Regions from separate parts of the Streptomyces sp. NPDC002499 genome, predicted to be linked through region 3. Evidence: riboswitches for the same ligand, from Rfam matches in the RefSeq annotation. Region 3 holds a riboswitch; each other region holds the start of a gene.
The links. A riboswitch is a leader RNA that binds a small molecule or an ion and turns the genes downstream of it on or off. The one in region 3 is predicted to bind S-adenosylmethionine.

Region 1 (6,848 bases), on a different contig from region 3:
GCAGGGTGTCGGCCTCGTAGGCCGTGCGGAAGGCGCCGCGGCGCTGGAGTTCGGGAACCAGGCCGTCGGTGATGGCGGGCAGGTCATGGCCGAGGACGGCGGGCCGCAGCCGGAAGCCGGTCAGGCCCTCGGTCGCCAACTCCTGTAGCAGGTCGGCGAGTTGGGCGGGCGTACCGGCGAAGATCCGTGCGTCGCTGTCGTACGGCTCCCCCGCGAGGGCGTCCAGGCGGGCGCGTCGGTCCTCCGCCACGGCCTGGTCGTCGTCGAGGAAGACCACCAAGTCGCCGAAGACATGGACGAGTTCGTCCGCGCGGCCGGCCGCTTCCTGCTCGGCGCGGATCTCGGCGACGATCGCGCGGGCGTCGTCGGCGTCACGCGGGGTGACGTAGCCGATGTCGGCCTGGCGGGCCACCAGCCGGTAGGGAACGGTCTGATGGGCGAGCGCGGTGACGAGGGGCTGCCCCTGCGGCGGGCGCGGGGTGATCGAGGGGCCCTTGACGCTGAAGTGCGCGCCCTCGAAGTCGATGTAGTGCAGCTTGTCCCGGTCGACGAAGCGGCCGGTGGCGGTGTCCCGGATCTCCGCGTCGTCCTCCCAGCTGTCCCAGAGCCGGCGCACGACCTCGACGTAGTCGGCGGCCTCGTCGAAGAGGTCGGTGAGCCGCTGCTGTCCGGCCGGGGTGCGCAGCTCCGCCAGGTCCAGCGGCGGGAAGGTGCGGCGGCCGAAGTGGTCGGCCTCGTGCGGACGGGCGCTGACCTGCACCCGCAGGCCCGCACGGCCGCTGCTCACGTAGTCGAGAGTGGCGATCGCCTTGGAGAGGTGGAACGGCTCGGTGAGCGTGGCGATCACGGTCGGTACGAGGCCGATGTGCCGGGTCAGGGGCGCGATGCGGGACGCGGTCAGGACGGCGTCGAGACGTCCGCGGACCTGGTCGGTGCGGCCGTCCAGCTCGGCGTAGTGCGAGGACTGGAGGCCCAGCCCGTCCTCGAAGGTGACGAAGTCGAGCAGGCCGCGCTCGGCCTCGGCGACCAGGTCGGCCCAGTAGCCGGCGGTGAACAGGTCCCGGGGGCGGGCCACTTGCTCGCGCCAGGAGGCGGGGTGCCAGCCGGTGCCGTCGAGGGCCACGGCGAGATGCAGATGCGAAGGGGAGGTCGATGACACGAGTAGGTGCCTTCCTGGAGGTCCGTACGAGATCGCCGGCCCAGGGAAATGGGCTCACGGCGCTGGGGCAACGGCGTCAGGGGCGACAGAGCGCGCCGGCGACACGCAGCAGGTCGATGTGCTGCCGCGTGGTGAGACACACGTGCACGAGGGACGCGCCACTCATGTGCTCCACCTCCACGGAGTCCGGCTTCATAAAAGACAACGGCACGGCTATGCCGTTTCTTCCGGATCCGGGGCAGCGGTCGGCCCGATGAACCGGACGAGCGAGAAGACCGTACGGGCGCGCAGCGTGAAGCCGATCGACTCGTACAGGCGGATCGCGTCGGTGTTGTTCGCCGCGGCGTGCAGGAAGGGCTGCTCGCCGCGTTCCTTGATGCCGGCGGCGACCGCGCGGACCAGGCGGGTGGCCAGGCCCCGGCCGCGATAGTCGGGGTCGGTGCAGACCGCGCTGATCTCGGTCCAGCCCGGCGGGTGCAGGCGCTCGCCCGCCAGCGCGACGAGCCGGCCCTCGTGGCGGATGCCCAGGTAGGTGCCCAGTTCGACGGTGCGGGGCAGATAGGGGCCGGGTTCAGTGCGGGCCACCAGGTCGAGGATCTCGGGTACGTCGGCGGGACCCAGGCGTACGGCCTCGGGGGCGGGCTCGGCCCACAGCGCGGTGTCGACGAGCTGGACGCCCTGGCCCGAGCGGACGATCTCCCAGCCGGCCGGGGCCTCGCTCACACCGCGCACCGCGGCGGTGCCGCCGGGGCCGACGAGCGTGGCCCGGTCGGCCCAGGCACGCGGGTCGTCGTTGTCGGTGATGGCGTGGAAGCCGGCCACGTCGACGGGGTAGCGGACGGCGCGGCCGACGCGCTCGGCGAAGTGGGCGTGCGGGCCGGTGAGCGCGGCCCAGGCCGGGTTGTCCAGGACGTGGGACGTGGTGGTTTCGAGACTGGCGGTGGAAGACATCGGGTGACGGCTCCGGTACTGGTCGCACGGGTCGGGGACCCCGCCGGGACGCGGCGGGGTCCCCTTGCTGAGAGGGTGGGTCAGGAGTCGCTGAGCGGCAGTCCGGGCGGGTTGATCTCGGACTTGGCGACGGCCTCGTTGGAGAGGTTCCAGGCGGCCAGCCACTTGGCGTACTGCCCGTTCTTGATCAGGTAGTTGATCGCGTCGGCCAGCGGCTTGGCGAGGCCGCTGTCCTTCTTCGCGGTGGCCGCGATCAGGCCCTGGAGGGAGGATCCGGCGCCGGAGTAGGTGCCCGCGTTGCGGATCGCCTTCGCCGTGCCCTTGGTCGAGGAGACCTGGTAGGCGACCGAGGGGTTCGGGGAGAGGTAGGCGTCGATCTTCCCGGAGGTCAGCGCGAGGTAGGTGCTGTTGTTGTCCTGGAAGTACTTGACCGTGAGCGGCTTCTTGCCCTCGGCGGCCAGCTTCTTCTTCCACTCCAGGAGGATCCGCTCCTGGTTGGTGCCGGCGCCCACGGCGACCGTCTTGCCGGCGAGGTTCTCGTAATTGCCGTCGAAGTTCCAGGAGTTGTCGGCCTTCACCGCGAAGCCGAGGTTGTCCTCGCGGTAGGAGGCGAACTCGTACTTCGCCTTGCGCTCCTCGGTGTCGGTGACATTGGAGAAGGCGACGTTCACCTTGCCGCTGTCCAGGCCGATGAAGAGGTTCTCCCAAGTGGAGTTCTTCAGCTCGGGCTTGAGGCCGAGGACGGCGGCGACCAGACGGGCGATGTCGGTCTCCGAACCCGTGAGGGTCTTCTGGTCGGAGCCGACGTAGCCGAGCGGCGGGGAGCCGGCGGGCAGGAAGCCGACGCCGATCTCCAGCTTGCCGCTCTTGGCTATGTCCTTGGGCAACTCGGCGCTGATCGACTTCACTTCGGAGACCTTCAGCGTGGTCTCCTTGGCGGCGCCGAGGGACAGGGCACCCACGGTGACCGAGCCGGCGGCGGCGTTGTCGGTCGTGGTGGCCGCGTCACTGTCTCCCCCGCAGGCGGCGAGCCCGCCGGCGAGGGCGGCGACGACGGTGCCGGCGGTGAGTCCGCGAGTGAGTCTGCTGCGAAGGCTGAGGGGAGACATGGCTGTTCCTAGGCTCGGTGTTCAGGACTGTTGAGGGTGAGAAGGGTGAGGCTCAGAGGACCTTGCTGAGGAAGTCGCGGGTCCGTTCGTGCTGCGGTTTGTCGAGGACCTCGTGCGGCGGGCCCTGCTCGACGATCTTTCCGCCGTCGATGAAGACGACCCGGTCGGCGACCTCGCGGGCGAAGCCGATCTCGTGGGTGACGATGACGAGGGTGGTGCCGCTGGTCGCCAAGTCCTTGATGACGGCGAGGACTTCGCCGACGAGTTCGGGGTCGAGGGCGGAGGTCGGCTCGTCGAAGAGGATGACGCCGGGGCGCAGGGCGAGGGCACGTGCGATGGCGACGCGCTGCTGCTGGCCGCCGGACAGCTGCCTCGGATAGGCGCCGGCCTTCTCGCCGAGACCGACCCGGCCGAGCAACTCGCGGGCCAGTTCCAGGGCTTCGGGCTTGCCGAGCCGGCCGGTGGCGACGGGGGCCGCGGCCACGTTGTCGAGGACGGTCAGGTGCGGGAACAGGTTGAAGTTCTGGAAGACGAAGCCGATCCGGCTGCGCTGGGCGAGGATGGCCCGCTCGCTCAGCTCCTTCAACCGCTCCCCCTGCCGCTTCACGCCGATCAGTTCGCCGTTGACGCTGACGTAGCCGATCTCCGGCTTCTCCAGGTGGTTGATGACCCGCAGCAGCGTGGACTTCCCGGAGCCGGACGGGCCGAGGATGACGGTGACCTCGCCGGGCCGCACGGTCAGGTCGACGCCGTCCAGCACCCGGTGGGCGCCGTACCACTTGTGCACGTCGTGCACCTCCACCGCGGCGGGCGTGATGTCGGTCGGCGCTTCGAGGGTCTTGGCGCTCATATCGCGGCCTCCCGGCGGATACGGGCCCGCAGATCGGTGAGGCCGGTGCGGAGCTTCTGGATCGGCGTCGGCGGCAGGGAGCGCGTGGCGCCCCGGGCGTAGTACCGCTCGACGTAGAACTGGATGACCGACACGACACTCGTCAGGATCAGGTACCAGACGGTGACGACGAGGAGCAGCGGCACGATGTCACCGGGGTAGGTGGAGCCCATCGTCTGCGCGGAGCCGAACAGGTCGAGCAGGGAGACGTAGAAGACCAGCGAGGTGCTCTTGATCAGGCCGATCAGCTGGTTGACGTAGTTCGGGGTGATGGAGCGCAGCGCCTGCGGGAACACGATCCTGCGGAACTGGTAGCTCTTCGGCAGGCCGAGGGCGGAGGCCGCTTCGTGCTGGCCCTGGTCGACGGAGAGGATGCCGCCGCGGACCACTTCGGCCGCGTAGGCCGCCTCGTTGAGGCTGAGGCCGATGACGGCCACGACCATGTCGGTGGCCAGTTTCGACTCGTCGAAGGAGAAGAAGGCCGGCCCGAAGGGGACACCGACGCTCAACGTCCGGTACAGAGCACTGAAGTTGTAGAGGAAGAGCAGCACCACGATGAGCGGGATCGAGCGCAGCGCCCAGACGTAGGTCCAGCTCACCGCGCGCAGCACCGGGGACCTGGAGAGTCTGGCCAGGGCGAGCAGGATGCCGCCCAGGAGGCCGAGGACCGCGCTGTAGGCGGCCACTTCGAGGGTGATCAGCAGCCCGTCGAGGATGGTCGGCCGCAGGAACCAGTAGCCGAAGCGGTCCCACTGGTAGAACGGGTTGGTCGCCAGGCCGTGCACGAACTGGGCCGCGAGGACCAGCACGACCGCGGTGGCGATCCAGCGCCCCGGCCGGCGCAGCGGCTGAACTCGCTGTGCCGTGAGGGGTTTTGACGGTTCGTCGGCAGGCGGTGCCTCGGCGAGGGACACGGCGGCGCCAGGGGGTTCACTCATGGTGGGCTCCGGCAGGTTCGGACACCCCGGACCCCGGCGGTGGACGCGCGACGACGGGCGGCGCGCGCGGCTGCGCGGGACTGGGGGCGGGGAGGGGAACTGCACACCGGCGGAGGCGGGTGTGCGTCAGAGGTGCGCGGGCTGGCTGGTCGTCAGCCCCGACAGCGGGCACGGCCCGGTGCGGTACACAGTGCGCTGCTGACCCGGAGCAGATCGACGGCGCGGTCGGCGACGAACAGGTTCGCGTACGACAGCACGCAGCTCTGTGGGCGGCATGCGGCCGTCCTGAGAGCTGCGTACATGGCGTCACCTGTCACTGTCGGAGGCCCCCGGAAGGGGCCGCGCGCTTACCGAAACGTCATCCGGTCCGGTCGTCACCTGGGGCACCCCACCGCGGTGCGAGGGTTGCCGGTCAGCAAGCCAGGGCTTGTCGCTGACACTCATGACCGTTCTGGGCGATATTCAAGACACTTGCCCGAACGAATGTCAACGCCGGTCCACGAAGTGGAACGACTGTGGAGCTGCTGTGGACGGGCGGTGAGCGGCTATCGGGCCGCGTGGGCCGCCCAGTCGAGGATCTGCACGGCCGCGCCGGCCGCCTCCAGACCTCGGCAGTGGGCGTGGTGCCGGCGGGCGATGCCGTCCAGGTCGAGATGGGTGCCGAAGGCCGGGTGGGCGGCCAGGCGGCGGGCGTACGCCCACAGGGTCGGGTGGTCGGCGATGCGCTCGACCGCGCAGGCGTCCAGGTGATGCCGGTGCACGGTGTCGAGTTGGACCAGGGTGACCCACAACTCGACGTCGGCCGCGGTGATCTGATCCCGGATCATGTAGTCGCGTCCGACGAGCCACCGCTCCAGCGCACCCAGCGACTCCAGCAGCGTTTCGAGGGCCGCGTCCCGCTCCGCCTGCTCTCCGCCGGACTGTCCGGCACGCTGGGCGGCTCCCTCGATGTCCTGGGCGCACATCCGCTCGACGGCCTCGATCTCCGACTCGGCGCCGCACGGGTACAGCGAGAGCCGGTCGGCGCCGAAGCGGCGGGCGAGGTCGCGGGTGATGTCCGGGGCGTGGGTGCTGACGATCCGCCCGGACCAGTCGTCGCTGAGCACCGGTCCGACGGCCGGCCCCGAGTACCGGTGGGCGCTCGCCTCGTACAGCGGGCGCAGCACCGAGTGGCCGCCCTGCGGGGAGTCGGGGACGGCGGGCAGGTAGGTCGCCGGACAGACGGTGTCCAGGCCGAGCAGGCTGTGGGTGACGGCGATGCGCAGGCCGTCGGGACACGCGGTGGACAGATGGAGGCGGTAGCGGCGCGGAACGGCGTAGTGGCCGCTGCGCGGATCGCCGCCGATGCGGCCCCGGAAGGCGGGCGCGGACGGAGTGGTGGTGTGGGCGGCCAGCGGTGTGACGGACATGACTCTCCCCGGGAGCGGGCGCGGACGTACGCGCGGCGGAAGCGACGTCGGACGGGAAGGGGCCGGGCTCAGCCGTGCGGTGCGGACGGACGACGCCGGTGGCGTCCGGTCGCGGGACGACGCGTGGGCGTCGCGGGCACGGGAGGGGCGCGGCTCAGCCTTGGCGGCTGATCGCGCTGCAGACGCGCAGCAGATCGATGTGGCGGCGGGAGGTGAGGAGAGGCGAGCGGCTCACGCGTACGGTGACCGGTCCAAGGCGCCTCATGTCATTCCCTACCTGTTCACTAGGATTCCCTTCTGGAGTGTCGATCCCCCTGGCTGCGGCGTCAAGAGGGCGTCCACCGACCGGTCGGTGTCCCGTTCGGTTTCGGTGTGCCGTTCGGTTCACATCGG
Region 2 (6,848 bases), on a different contig from region 3:
GTCCTCTTCGCCGGCGACGACCTTGGCGACCTCCCCGCCTTCGCGGCCGTCGACAAACTCCGCTCCGACGGCGTCCCCGGCCTCCTGGTGTGCAGCGGCAGCGACGAGGTGACGGAACTGCGGGCGCGCGCGGACCTGGTGGTGGACGGTCCCGAGGGGGTCGTACGACTGCTGCGGGCGCTGGCCCAACGGCTCGGCTAGGGCTCGTCCGTGGGAGGGGTGCCCCGACGCGTCGATGATCGGGTGAGGGTCGCGACCACCACGTCCCCTGCCCGGGCTCCCGCCTGGACCAGCACGTCCCCGCCCGGCGCCCAGACTCCGGAGCCACCGGACGTCTCCGCGAACTCTCCGCTCGGCCCTGCCGCGGTCGACAGCACCACCCAGATCCCGTGGGCGGCCGCCCGGTCCCTCATGTGCCCGTCGCGACGGGCCTGCGCGTCGGGGCTCGCTCCGTAGAGGGTGCTCGCCACGTACGCGTCCATGCCCAACGCGGCGGTGTCCGCGGCATGTTGGGGCACGGCGGCGTCGAAGCAGATGGCGAGCCCCAGCCGCCACCCGTCGAGGACCATGACCTCCGGCCTCTCGCCCGGGGTGAAGCGATCGAACTCCTTGCCGTGCAGCCACGCCTTCCGGTAGGCCACGGTCGCGCCCTCTCCCGTGACGGCCAGGGTCGCGATGTGCTCCCGTCCGTCCTCGGCGCGCACCGGGGCGCCGATCAGCGCTGTCGCTCCTGTGCCGCGGCACGCGGAGACGACCGGGTCCAGCCGGACGTCGTCGGGGGCGACGGACGGGGCGGTGAGGTCGTACCCCGTCAGGGAGAGTTCCGGGAAGACCACCAGCCGCGCCCCCGCACCTTCGATCACTCGCGCGTGGGCGGCGGCGTTCGCGGCGACGTCCAGATCGACGCACGCGGGCTGGGCGACGGCGACGGTGAGCGGTCCTGGCACGGGGTACTCCGGATCAGCGGGTCGGCGATTCGGGGCGACTCAGTCCCGCAGCGCTTCCAACTGCTCCAGGAACCACTGCGCCGGCGGCAGCGCCGTCGCCGCCGCGGCCAGCCTCTTCGTCCGTTCCGCGCGCTCCTCCACCGGCATCGACAACGCCTCGTGCAGCGCCCGCGCCGTCCCGATCACGTCGTACGGATTCACCACGATCGCGTCCTTGCCCAGCTCCTGGAACGCCCCCGCCTCCCGGGACAGCACCAGCGCGCACCCCTCGTCCGAGACGACGGGCACCTCCTTGGCGACGAGGTTCATGCCGTCCCGGATCGGGTTGACGAGGGCCACGTCGGCGAGCCGGTACGCGGCCAGGGAGCGGGCGAAGTCGTCCTTCACGTGGAGGACGACCGGGGTCCAACCGGGCTTCCCGTAAAGGGAGTTGATCTCGTCCGCGACCCGCTGCACCTCGGCGGTGTAGTCCCGGTACACGGCGAGGTCCTGCCGCGAGGGGTAGGCGAAGGCCACGTGCACGACCCGCTCGCGCCACTCGGGGCGGTCGTCGAGCAGCTGCCGGTACGCCAGCAGCCCGCGCACGATGTTCTTGGACAGCTCGGTCCGGTCCACCCGCACGATCGCCCTGCGCCCCGCCCCGATCTCCTCGCGCAGGGCCGCCATCCGCTCCTCGACGTCCGCCTCGTGCGAGCGGGCGTGCAGGAACTCGGCGTCCGCACCGAGGCCGTGGACACCGATCAGCGTCCGGCGGGTGATCCGCTCCTGGTGGGTGGTCCCGTCCTGCTGAAGGTGCTCGATGGCCCTTGGCGCGCCCGACGGCCACGTGGAGAGCCAGCGGTCGGTGTCGACCGCGCCCGCGCAGTTCTGGAACGCCGTCGCCCAGCGCCAGGTCAGGAATCCCACCCGGTCCGCCCCGAGCATGCCCTCCATCAGTCGCGCCTGGATGTCGTCGGGCAGCATCTGGAAGTACTCCACCGGCGCCCAGGGCGTGTGCGAGAAGTGCCCGATCCGCAGGTCGGGGCGGAGTTCGCGGAGCATTCCCGGCACCAGACACAGGTGGTAGTCCTGCACCAGCACCGCCGCACCCTCGGCCGCCTCCTGGGCCAGCGCCTCGGCGAAGGCGCGGTTGTACGTCTCGTACGACGCCCACTGGCGCCGGAACTCCGCGTCGAAGACCGGCTCCAGCGGCGTCTGGTACAGCATGTGGTGCACGAACCACAGCACCGAGTTGGCGATGCCGTTGTACGCGTCGGCGTGCACGTCGGCCGGGATGTCCAGCATCCGCACGCCGTCCTCGCCGACCCCGCGCCGTACGGCCTCGCGGTCGCCGTCGGACAGTGCCGAGCACACCCACAGCGCGCCCGCGTCCGGCCCGATCGCCGACAGCCCGGAGACCAGCCCGCCGCCACCGCGCCGGGCGGCCAGCGAGCCGTCTTCCCGGACGTCGTAGGAGACCGGGCCGCGGTTGGACGCGACCAATACCTGGGCAGCGCCCTGCGTGGAAGCCGTGGAAGCCATACGCCACAACCTAGCCCGGCCGGGAAACGCTCAAACGTGTGAGCGCACCCGCGAGCAGGCCGTATACGGCGGGTGACCTGCTGTCGTCAGGTGACTCCTGCTGTCCTCGGGCGACCCCGCCGACGTCAGGCGACCTTCCGCTGCGCGTACTCGGCGATCTCCACCATCGGCGGCCGCTCCTCCGTGTCCACGGAGTAGGTGCGCGGCTCGAAACCGTCCGCGCCCCGCTCGAACTGGGTCAGCGAGGGACGGATCAGATGCCCGCGGGCCAGCCGGAGCTGCGCGGTGCGGTAGATCGCGGCGGACATCCGGCCCAGCGCCTGCCCGTCCTGGTGGCGGTGCTTGCGCACCCCGACGTCCACCTGGGCGAGCGCGTCCAGGCCCACCAGATGCAGGGCGTCGACCAGCATGCCCAGCTCGACGCCGTACCCGACCGGGAACGGCAGCTGTTCCAGCAGGCTGCGGCGGGCCGCGTACTCGCCGCCCAGCGGCTGCACGAAGCCGGCCAGCTGCGGCCAGTGCATGTTCAGCAGCGGGCGGGCCATGAGTTCGGTGACGCGTCCGCCCTGGCCCGCGGCGCCGCCGAGGGGGCGGTCGTACATCGCCTTGACGAGGTCGACGCCGGGATCGGTGAGCAGCGGGCCGACGATGCCGGAGACGAAGTCCGAGGAGAACTCCTTCAGGTCGGCGTCGATGAAACAGACGATGTCCCCGGTGGTGACCAGGAGCGAGCGCCACAGCACCTCGCCCTTGCCGGGTACGGGCGGGATGTGCGGCAGGATGTCGTCGCGGTGGACGACCCGCGCGCCGGCCGCCGCGGCGACCTCGGACGTGCGGTCGGTGGATCCCGAGTCGACGACGACGATCTCGTCCACGAGCGGGACCTGCTGCATGAGGTCGTGACGGATGACGGCGACGATGTCGCCGACGGTCTCCTCCTCGTTGAGCGCGGGCAGCACGACACTGACCGACTGGCCCGTGCGGTGCTTCGCGGCCAGAATCTTGTGGAGCGGGCGATCGGTCACGGACCAGGAGCGGGTGCTCAGCCAACGCTCGACTTCGTTCAGCACAGTGCGCGGCTCCTCTGCGTTCTCTCGGCGAGTGGATCTTGTGTGATCCATCTCGCGGTTCGGACGGCTAGCTCAACTGTCCTGGCCTTCGGTTACAGTCTTGAACAACGCTGATGACCATCGCATGTCGAGGGTCGGAGGCGCCCACAACCGCTCATACAACTGCATACCGCTCATCCAGAGGGGCAGAGGGATACGGCCCGATGAAGCCCCGGCAACCCTCCAGCCGGTCTCGTAGATCAATGTTGATCATTACGCGAGGCTCCCGGCTAGGGAAGGTGCCAAATCCGTCTCGTGGCGAGATGCGTCGCGAGGAAGATGAGGAGAAAGGGCCTCGCCTCCATGGCTGTGCAGACTGTTGCAAGCACCACCGACTCCACCGTAGACCTCGGCCCGGCCGCGGCGCTCTCCTGCCGTGAGTGCGGCCACCGGGTACCGCTCGGACCGGTCTTCGCGTGCGAGGAGTGTTTCGGCCCGCTCGAGATCGCGTACGACTTCTCGGCCTACGAAACCGAGGAGCTCCGCAAGCGGATCGAAGCGGGTCCCGCGAACATCTGGCGTTACGCGCCGCTGCTGCCGGTCCCCGCGGACGTGGCGACCAAGCCGAACATCAACCCCGGCTGGACCAAGCTCGTCCAGGCCGACAACCTCGCGCGCGAGCTGGGTGTCGACGCCGGCAAGCTCTTCGTGAAGGACGACTCCGGCAACCCGACGCACTCCTTCAAGGACCGGGTCGTCGCCCAGGCCATCGAGGCCGCGCGCGCGTTCGACTTCACCACCCTCTCCTGCTCCTCCACCGGCAACCTCGCGGGCGCGGTCGGCGCCGCCGCCGCGCGCGCCGGTTTCCGCTCGTGCGTGTTCATCCCGCACGACCTGGAGCAGGGCAAGGTCGTCATGGCCGCGATCTACGGCGGCGAGCTCGTCGGCATCGAGGGCAACTACGACGACGTGAACCGTTTCTGCTCCGAGCTGATCGGCGACCCGGCCGGCGAGGGCTGGGGCTTCGTCAACGTCAACCTGCGGCCGTACTACGCGGAGGGCTCCAAGACCCTGGCGTACGAGATCTGCGAGCAGCTCGGCTGGCAGCTGCCCGATCAGCTGGTCGTGCCGATCGCCTCCGGCTCGCAGCTCACGAAGATCGACAAGGGCTTGCAGGAGCTGATCAAGCTCGGGCTCGTCGAGGACAAGCCGTACAAGATCTTCGGCGCCCAGGCCGAGGGGTGCTCGCCGGTGTCCGTCGCCTACAAGGCCGGTCACGACGTGGTCCGCCCCCAGAAGCCGAACACCATCGCCAAGTCGCTGGCCATCGGCAACCCGGCGGACGGTCCGTACGTGCTCGACATCGCGCGCCGGACGGGCGGCGCGGTGGAGGACGTGAACGACGAGCAGGTGGTCGACGCGATCAAGTTGTTGGCGCGGACCGAGGGCATCTTCGCGGAGACCGCCGGTGGCGTGACCGTCGGCGTCGCGAAAAAGCTGATCGAGAACGGTCTCCTGGACCCGACCAAGACCACGGTCGTGCTGAACACCGGCGACGGCCTGAAGACCCTGGACGCGGTGGCCGGCACCGGTCTGACCGCCACCATCCGCCCGAACCTCGACTCCTTCCGAGAGGCAGGCCTCGCATCATGAGCGTTTCCGTCCGTATCCCGACCATCCTGCGGCCCTACACCGGCGGCGCGGCCGAGGTCGCGGCCGAAGGGGCGACCCTCGGCGAGGTCATCGCCGATCTGGAGAAGAACCACGCCGGTATCGCCGCGCGCGTGCTGGACGACCAGGGCAAGCTGCGGCGGTTCGTCAATGTGTACGTGAACGACGACGACGTGCGGTTCGAGCAGGGGCTCGAGACGGTCACCCCGGACGGGGCCGGCGTCTCGATCATCCCCGCCGTCGCCGGTGGCTGAACGTGGTTGATCGCGGCCGATAATTACCTTCGGTAACAGCGATTACGAAGAGTTCATCCGATTGCCCCCTCCGTGAGAGAAGCGGAGGGGGCAATTCAGTGGGGTTGAGCGAGGTACAGTTGGGGAACGCGCCGCCGATCCACGGGTCGGCCTCCCCGGAAACCTGCTGCACGGGCGACAAGAAGTAGCCAAAGTAAGCAGGTTTTTTGTGTGTTTTGCGCCTTTTATGGGGCCCGACTTGCCCTGAATTCTAATGAATTCTCGCCAGATTCCCGACCGGTCGTGCCCGGAATTCTCGTCGGATTGACCTGTTGCAGACGGCAGTTGGACGGATACATTCGGCCGCGGTCGACGCGTTCCGGCGCACGCCCCCAATCCGTGGGGGGTGAGGTCTGACCCGGATCCGCGAAGTGTGGATCTGTGCAAGGGCCAGTAATAGGGGAGTTAGGCATGGCTCAGGGCACCGTCAAGTGGTTCAACGCGGAGAAGGGGTACGGCTTCATCGCGGTCGACGGTGGTGCGGACGTCTTCGTCCATTACAGCGCCATTCAGATGGACGGCTACCGCACCCTGGAAGAGGGCCAGCGGGTCGAGTTCGAGATCTCGCAGGGTCAGAAGGGCCCGCAGGCCGACATGGTTCGCGTCACCGCCTGAACATTTCACATGGCGAGGGGTCCGCATCCGGCAGGGTGCGGGCCCCTCGCCGTGTCTGTGCGTGCCCTCGACGGTGCCCCGGCCGCCTGCCCGATCCCCGAGAGCCGCTTGCACTCGCAGGGGGCGAGTGCTAATCATTGGCGTTAGCACTCTGAAGGTGAGAGTGACAAGAAGGACCGGGTCGGTGAGGCCCGCAGGCCAGGTGGGGCAAGGAACCACGGGGCATGCGAGCCGTCCGTCGCGGGCGCGGGCGCGGTCCGAAGGAATCACCCCCAGTCCTGGAGGGACCACTTCACATGGCCAAGATCATCGCGTTCGACGAGGAGGCGCGGCGCGGCCTCGAGCGCGGCATGAACCAGCTCGCGGACGCCGTGAAGGTGACGCTCGGCCCCAAGGGCCGCAACGTCGTCCTCGAGAAGAAGTGGGGCGCCCCCACGATCACCAACGATGGTGTCTCCATCGCCAAGGAGATCGAGCTCGAGGACCCGTACGAGAAGATCGGCGCCGAGCTGGTCAAGGAAGTCGCCAAGAAGACGGACGACGTCGCCGGTGACGGTACGACCACTGCGACCGTGCTCGCCCAGGCCCTCGTCAAGGAGGGTCTGCGCAACGTAGCCGCCGGCGCCAACCCGATGGCCCTCAAGCGCGGTATCGAGAAGGCCGTCGAGGCCGTCTCCGGTGCCCTGCTCGAGCAGGCCAAGGATGTCGAGACCAAGGAGCAGATCGCCTCCACGGCCTCCATCTCCGCCGCC
Region 3 (6,848 bases):
CTTCCCGCTGGTCCTGGTCTCGATCGCGGTCTACCCGTTCATCGAGTCCTGGGTCACCGGCGACAAGCGCGAGCACCACATCCTGGACCGTCCGCGCAACGTCCCGACGCGTACCGCGTTCGGCGCCGCGTGGATCTCCTGGTACTTCGTCCTGCTCGTCGGTGGCGGCAACGACCTCTGGGCCACGCACTTCCACCTGTCGATCAACGCGATCACCTGGTTCGTCCGCGTCGGCTTCTTCGTCGTGCCGGTCCTCGTGTTCATCGCCACCAAGCGGATCTGCCTGGGCCTCCAGCGCCGGGACCGCGACAAGGTGCTGCACGGCCGCGAGTCGGGCATCATCAAGCGCCTGCCGCACGGTGAGTTCATCGAGGTGCACGAGCCGCTCAGCCAGGACGCGCTGCACACGCTCACCGCGCACGAGCAGTACGTGCCGGCCGCGATCGGCGCGACGGTCGACGAGAACGGCGTCGAGCGCAAGGTCAAGGGCTCCGAGAAGCTGCGCGCCAAGCTGAGCGAGGCGTACTACGGCGAGGAGTCCCAGATCCCCAAGCCGACCGTCGAGGAGTACAAGGAGATCACGAGCGGCCACGGCCACCACTGATCGCTGAGGCGTCGCCACGCCACAGTCGAAGGGCCCCGTCCGAACACCGGACGGGGCCCTTCGCCGTGCCGCGCGCTGGATAGGGTGGGGCACGTCTTGTGAAGCACCTTCTACGACACCCAGGAGCGGCCGTATGAGCGCTGTGACCCCCGCTGGAGGCGACATCGCGGCGGGCCGTTCCTGGCCCGAGGTACTGAACTCCCTGCTGTACGGCAAGGACCAGGACGCCGACGCCACCTTCTGGGCGATGGACCAGATCATGCGCGGCGAGGCGACGGACGCGCAGATCGCCGGGTTCGTCGTGGCGCTGCGGGCCAAGGGCGAGACGGTCGAGGAGATCACCGGTCTGGTGCGCGCGATGTACGCGCACGCCAACGTGATCGAGGTGTCCGGCAAGACGGTGGACATCGTCGGCACCGGCGGCGACGGCGCGAAGACGGTGAACATCTCCACGATGTCCTCGATCGTGATCGCCGGCACGGGCGCGAAGGTCGTCAAGCACGGCAACCGGGCCGCGTCCTCCGCGTCCGGCGCCTCCGACGTCCTGGAGCGGCTCGGCGTCAACCTGGAGCTGACCCCGAAGCGGGTGGCCGAGGTCGCCGAGGAAGCCGGGATCACCTTCTGCTTCGCGATCAAGTTCCACCCGGCCCTGCGTCACGCGGGCGCCGCGCGCGGCCAGCTGGGCATCCGCACAGTGTTCAACGCGCTGGGCCCGCTGACCAACCCCGCCAGGGTGCGGGCCCAGGCGGTCGGGGTCGCTGATCCACGGATGGCGCCCATCATCGCGGGCGTCTTCGCCGAGCGGGGCAACTCCTCCCTGGTGTTCCGCGGCGACGACGGCCTCGACGAGCTGACGACCACGGCCACCTCCCGGGTGTGGATCGTCCGCGACGGCAAGGTCACCGAGGAGTCCTTCGACCCCCGTGACGTGGGCCTTCCGCTGGTCCCGGTGGAGGCGCTGCGCGGCGCCGACCCCGAGTTCAACGCCGGCGTCGCCCGCCGGCTCCTGGACGGCGAGACGGGCCCGGTGCGGGACGCCGTACTCCTGAACTCGGCGGCCGCCCTGGTGGCCCTGGAGCCGGGTGACGAGCCGCTGGCGGACCAGCTCCGGGCCGGGATGGAGAAGGCGGCGGAGTCGATCGACTCGGGCGCCGCCAAGCGGACCCTGGAGCGCTGGGCGGCGGCCAGCAACGCGTAGCGGTACGGCGGTCGTCGTCCCGCGATCCGGACACGGGTTGCGGGACGACGATCACCTCACGTAAGTTTTTGGACCAGGTCATGAGTGACAGTCATGAGGCCCCGGCCGACTGTCCGGCAACCCTCCGTCCGTGGCGGGGTGCCCCGGGTGAAGACCAGGCCGTAGGCAGCGAGGTCTGCGGCAAGCGCGGGCCCCTCGAAAGACACCAGGGGTCCTGGTCTCGAGGGAGTTCTCTGTGAGCAAGCGAATGCGATAGGGCGCCGAGCCCCGCCTCCGCATACCCCCTTCACCTTTCTCCTGCGCCGGAGCCATGTCCGCCCGCGCAGTGAATTCGCCTGCCTCTCACGGGAGTTCGCCATGTCTGTCGCCACCGCTGCCGCCGCCACCTCCGTCTGTGCCCCGCTGCCCGTCCTGGGCCGGGACGTCACCGTCCCGCTCGTCACGGGCGGCGAAGTCACCTACGCGGCGCTCGACTACGCGGCCAGCGCCCCGGCCCTCCAGCGCGTCTGGGACGACGTGGCGGCCTACGCCCCGTACTACGGCAGCGTCCACCGCGGCGCCGGCTACCTCTCGCAGCTCTCCACCGACCTCTTCGAGAACGCCCGCCGGACGGTCGAGGAGTTCCTGGACTGCCGCCCCGACGACCAGCTGATCTTCACCCGCTCCACCACGGACTCCCTCAACCTCCTCGCCGCGGTCCTGCCCGCCGACTGCCAGGTCTTCGTCTTCGAGACCGAGCACCACGCCTCGCTGCTGCCCTGGCAGGACGCCCGCGTCACCTACCTCAACGCCCCGCGCACCCCGGCCCAGGCCGTCGAGACCCTGGAGCGGGCCCTCACCGCCCGTGACCCCTACGGCCCGGCCCTGGTCTGCGTCACCGGCGCCTCGAACGTCACCGGCGAGCTGTGGCCGGTCCGTGAACTGGCCGCCGCCGCGCACGCGCACGGCGCCCGGATCGTCCTGGACGCCGCCCAACTCGCCCCGCACCACCCGGTGTCCGTCCAGGACCTCGACGTCGACTGGATCGCCTTCTCCGGCCACAAGCTGTACGCGCCCTTCGGCTCCGGCGTCCTGGCCGGCCGCGCCGACTGGCTCCAGGCGGCCGACCCCTACCTCGCGGGCGGCGGCGCCAGCCGCAAGGTCAGCCGGCGCGAGGACGGGGGAGTGGACGTGGAGTGGCACGACACCGCCGCCCGCCACGAGGCCGGCTCCCCGAACGTCATCGGCGCCTACTCCATCGCGTCGGCCTGCAAGGCGCTGACCGAGGCGGGCTTCGACACGCTGGTCGCGCGCGAGCAGCACCTGATCGAGACAGTGCGGGTGGGTCTGGCGGAGGTCCCGGAGGTGCGCGTCCTGTCCCTCTTCGGCGATGACGCCCCGCGCGTGGGCGTCATCTCCTTCGTCGTCGACGGCTGGAACAGCTCCCACTTCGCCGCCGCCCTCTCCGCCGAGTACGGCATCGGCGTCCGCGACGGCCTCTTCTGCGCCCACCCGCTGCTGCGCACCCTCCTGGGCACCGACCCCCAGACCCAGGGCGAATGCGGCGCTCCCGAGGCGGCCCCGGGCGAGAAGTCCCTCAACGCGATCCGGGTGAGCTTCGGCGCGGGCACCCCCGACGAGCACGTCGAGCGTTTCATCGGTGCCGTGAAGGAACTGGTGACGGCAGGCGCCAAGTGGACCTACCACACGGAGAACGGCCGCTGCGTCCCGGCGGTGTGAGTGGTTTTCGCCGGGAGGCGGTCTTCAGGTGGTCAGGAGTCCAACCCGATCGCGAAGGCCGCCTCCAGGTCATGCTGGGAGTACGTCCGGAACGCCACGTGCGTGTCCGTGCCCTCCACACCGGGGATCTTGCTGATCCGCCCGGGGATGACCTCCGCGAGGTCCTCGTGCTCCTTGACCCGAACCATCGCGATCAAGTCATACGTACCCGTCACGGAGAACACCTCGCTCACAGATTCCAGCGAGGCAATCGACTCCGCGATCTCGGGGATCCGGTCCACGCTGGTCTTGATGAGGACGATCGCGGTGATCACGGCTGGTTCTCTCCCTCGGGGGCCGGAGCTGGGGCGGCCTTCACTCTAGTCGTACGGCGGAATCGGGCCCACGCGTAACCGAAGCCCAGCGAGAAGCCCACCAGGTGCGCCAGATACGCCACCCCGGGCCCCTGCTCCGCCCGCCCCGCCGCCACCCACTGCAGCGCCGCCCAGAACGGCAGCACGACCCACGCGGGGAACCGCATCGGCAGAAAGAACAGGAACGGCAGCAGGCTGGTCACCCGCGCCCCGGGGAACAGGTACAGAAACGCACCGAGGATCGCCGAGATCGCCCCCGACGCTCCCACCAGGGACTGCTCGGAGGAGGAGTTGGCGGCCGCGTACCCCAGCAGGGCGAGGTAGCCGCAGACGAGGTAGAAGAGCGTGAACCGCACGCGGCCCATCCGCTCCTCGGTCATCACACCGAAGACGTAGAGGAAGAGCATGTTGCCGAGCAGGTGGACCCAGCCGCCGTGGATGAAGAGGGCCGTGGCGGGGGTGAGGACGGATCCCGCGGGGTCCGCGACGAGGTCCGCCGGGACCACGCCCCAGCGGTGGAAATAGGCGCGCTGCGCGGCGAGCAGCGCGTCCCCGGAGCCGTAGGCCGGATTCAGCCCCGAGGCCGGGCCGACCGCGAAGACCAGACAACAGACCGCGATCAGCCCGTACGTGACCGGTGCCGACGGCATCCGGCCGGTTCTGAACGTCCTGCCGACCGTCGCGCTCCAGTTGCTGATCATGGACACAGAGCATGGCGTAACGGGACGCACACGCACAGACCGCCTCGCCGCCGCGGACGGACGGGCGGCGAGTACGCGCCAGGCCGTAGGGTTACGAGCCACACGCACCGGGGAAGCCGGGCGTCACGGACACTAGAAGGAAAGCGGACAGTCACGATGACGGTTCCCCTCCCCACCGCAGCCACGCGGTGGCGCTGCACTCTGTGCGGCAACCTCACGCGTTTCGACGTGACGCGCTCGTCGAAGGTCGTCGAGTACGTCCACCTCGACCTCGCCGGCGAGCCGAGGGTCGAGGAGCGCGAGGTGGTCAGTGAGACCATCGAGTCGGTGCGCTGCCGCTGGTGCAACGCCGTGGATCAGGTGGAACTCGTGGACAGGCCCGGCGCCGGTTCCTGACAGGGCCGGCCCCGCACAGGTGATGGGGTGTGACGGATGGTGGAGAGCGCAGGCGGGGGGCCGGGCGACGGCACCGCTGAGGTGCTCGACCGTCCGCTGCCCGACGGTGTGCGCCGCCGGGTCGTGCAGATCGTCTCGGACGGGTTCGGCGGCCTGACCGTCGCCGAACTGCCCGCGCAGCTGCGGCAGTACGCGCGGTTCGCCCCCAACCGGCGGGCCAAGTTCGCCGGGAACGCGATGGCGGCCGCGCTGGAGACCGACCCGCTGTTCCGGCAGCGGATCGGGGAGAAGCTGAGAGAGGCCCAGGCGGAGCTCGCGGGCGCCCTCGACTCCGGCTCGCCGCCCCCGGCCGCGGACCCGCTCGATGTGGCGGCCGCGGCCTATGTGCTGCGCCCCACGGGCTGGGTCAAGCTCGTGACGGCCGCCGGCGAGGAGGCCCAGCGGGCCGATGCCGAGCGGGCCGACGAGGAGAGCCGGGCGGAGCTGGAGCGGCTGCGGGCGGAACTGGCGCAGGCGCGGGACGCGACCCGGACCGAGACCGAGCGGCTGCGCGCCGATCTGGAGTCCGCCAGGAAAGAAGCGGAATCGCTTCATCGCAAGCTGCGCGCGGCCGTCAGTGACGTCCGGCGCGGCGAGGCGGCCCTGCGCAAGGTGCACGCCGAGGCGGAGATCCTGCGCGCCGAGGGGCAGACGCAGCTGTCCGCCGCGGAGAGCGAGGCGCGGCGGCTGAAGGCGCGGCTCACCGAGGCGGAGGCCTCCCTGGAGGCCACGCGCAAGGCGGCGCGCGAGGGGCGCAGTGTCGAGGACATGCGCGTGCGCCTGCTGTTGGACACCGTACTGGAAGCAGCCCAAGGGCTGCGCAGGGAGCTGGCGTTGCCGCCGGTGTCCGTGCGGCCCGCGGAGACCGTGGACGCGGTCGAACCGGGACGAATGACCCCGAAAGACATCGCCGCGCGGGCGCTGTCCGAGCACGACCCCGCGATTCTCGACCAGTTGCTCGCCCTGCCCCAGGCGCACTTGGTCGTCGACGGCTACAACGTCACCAAGACCGGCTATCCGCAGATGCCGCTGGAGAAGCAGCGTCTGCGGCTGCTCGGCCAGCTCTCGCAGCTCGCCGCGCAGACCGGCGCCGAGGTGACGTGTGTCTTCGACGGGGCCGAGCTGGCCGCGCCGGTGCTGCTCGCGCCGCCGCGCGGGGTCCGCGTGCTGTTCTCCAAGCCGGGTGTCACGGCCGACGAGTTGATCCGCCAGCTGGTGCGCGCCGAGCCGCCGGGCCGGCCCGTCATCGTCGCCTCCACCGACCGTGAGGTGGCCGACGGGGTCGCCAAGGCGGGGGCCCGGCCGATCGCTTCGGCGATGCTCCTGAAGCGGCTGATCTGAGCGGCTGATCCGAGGGCCTGGCCGGCGCCTGTCCCGAAGGTCAAGCTTGCAGGTTTAACGCCCGAATTGGCGTAATCATCACGCAACGTAGCGTCAATCGACCATGACTGCATGTGAGTTGAGTGCAAAGAATGCACTCTGTGACAAACATTTTTCACGTGAGGATTTGAACTGATCACAAGAAGGTCACTAGGGTCTGGGCTCGAACCTCCGAACGGGTGATCACTCTGAAGAAGGAGCCCGCGTCCGTGGCGTCCCATCGTCGACCCAAGCAGCCGAGTCGGGCACGTGTGACCGTGCTCACTACCGCAGCTGCTGCCGCCGTTGCCATCAGCGCCCAGGCCGCGAACGCCGCGCCGAGTGAGAAGCCCACGAAGAACGAGGTCAAGGAAAAGGTCGACAAGCTCTACGAGCAGGCCGAGCAGGCCACCGAGAAGTACACGGGTGCCAAGGAGAAGCAGGAGAAGCTCCAGAAGGAGATCTCCACCATCCAGGAC

Region 1: it holds a riboswitch for S-adenosylmethionine, as region 3 does, so the genes downstream of both, ACWD5F_RS25005 (amino acid ABC transporter permease) here and ACWD5F_RS25335 (aminotransferase class V-fold PLP-dependent enzyme) in region 3, are expected to answer to the same signal.
Region 2: it holds a riboswitch for S-adenosylmethionine, as region 3 does, so the genes downstream of both, thrC (threonine synthase) here and ACWD5F_RS25335 (aminotransferase class V-fold PLP-dependent enzyme) in region 3, are expected to answer to the same signal.

The regions. Positions count from the first base shown of each region.
Region 1 is NZ_JBSFXO010000008.1:471,022-477,869, reverse strand. It holds gene ACWD5F_RS25030 (LLM class flavin-dependent oxidoreductase) at 1-1,159, opposite strand, end outside; gene ACWD5F_RS25025 (putative leader peptide) at 1,236-1,325, opposite strand; gene ACWD5F_RS25020 (GNAT family N-acetyltransferase) at 1,373-2,110, opposite strand; gene ACWD5F_RS25015 (ABC transporter substrate-binding protein) at 2,191-3,219, opposite strand; gene ACWD5F_RS25010 (amino acid ABC transporter ATP-binding protein) at 3,272-4,069, opposite strand; gene ACWD5F_RS25005 (amino acid ABC transporter permease) at 4,066-5,046, opposite strand; SAM riboswitch class IV at 5,385-5,494, opposite strand; gene ACWD5F_RS25000 (glutathione S-transferase C-terminal domain-containing protein) at 5,592-6,455, opposite strand; gene ACWD5F_RS24995 (putative leader peptide) at 6,610-6,720, opposite strand.
Region 2 is NZ_JBSFXO010000005.1:469,994-476,841, reverse strand. It holds gene otsB (trehalose-phosphatase) at 1-201, shown strand, start outside; gene ACWD5F_RS16255 (carbon-nitrogen hydrolase family protein) at 198-947, opposite strand; gene ACWD5F_RS16250 (alpha,alpha-trehalose-phosphate synthase (UDP-forming)) at 987-2,468, opposite strand; gene ACWD5F_RS16245 (glucosyl-3-phosphoglycerate synthase) at 2,594-3,538, opposite strand; SAM riboswitch class I at 3,709-3,863, shown strand; gene thrC (threonine synthase) at 3,881-5,170, shown strand; gene ACWD5F_RS16235 (MoaD/ThiS family protein) at 5,167-5,442, shown strand; gene ACWD5F_RS16230 (cold-shock protein) at 5,893-6,096, shown strand; gene groL (chaperonin GroEL) at 6,393-6,848, shown strand, end outside.
Region 3 is NZ_JBSFXO010000009.1:6,993-13,840, forward strand. It holds gene qcrB (cytochrome bc1 complex cytochrome b subunit) at 1-604, shown strand, start outside; gene trpD (anthranilate phosphoribosyltransferase) at 738-1,802, shown strand; SAM riboswitch class IV at 1,879-1,995, shown strand; gene ACWD5F_RS25335 (aminotransferase class V-fold PLP-dependent enzyme) at 2,160-3,521, shown strand; gene ACWD5F_RS25340 (Lrp/AsnC family transcriptional regulator) at 3,554-3,835, opposite strand; gene ACWD5F_RS25345 (rhomboid family intramembrane serine protease) at 3,832-4,575, opposite strand; gene ACWD5F_RS25350 (hypothetical protein) at 4,732-4,971, shown strand; gene ACWD5F_RS25355 (NYN domain-containing protein) at 5,008-6,351, shown strand; gene ACWD5F_RS25360 (C40 family peptidase) at 6,600-6,848, shown strand, end outside.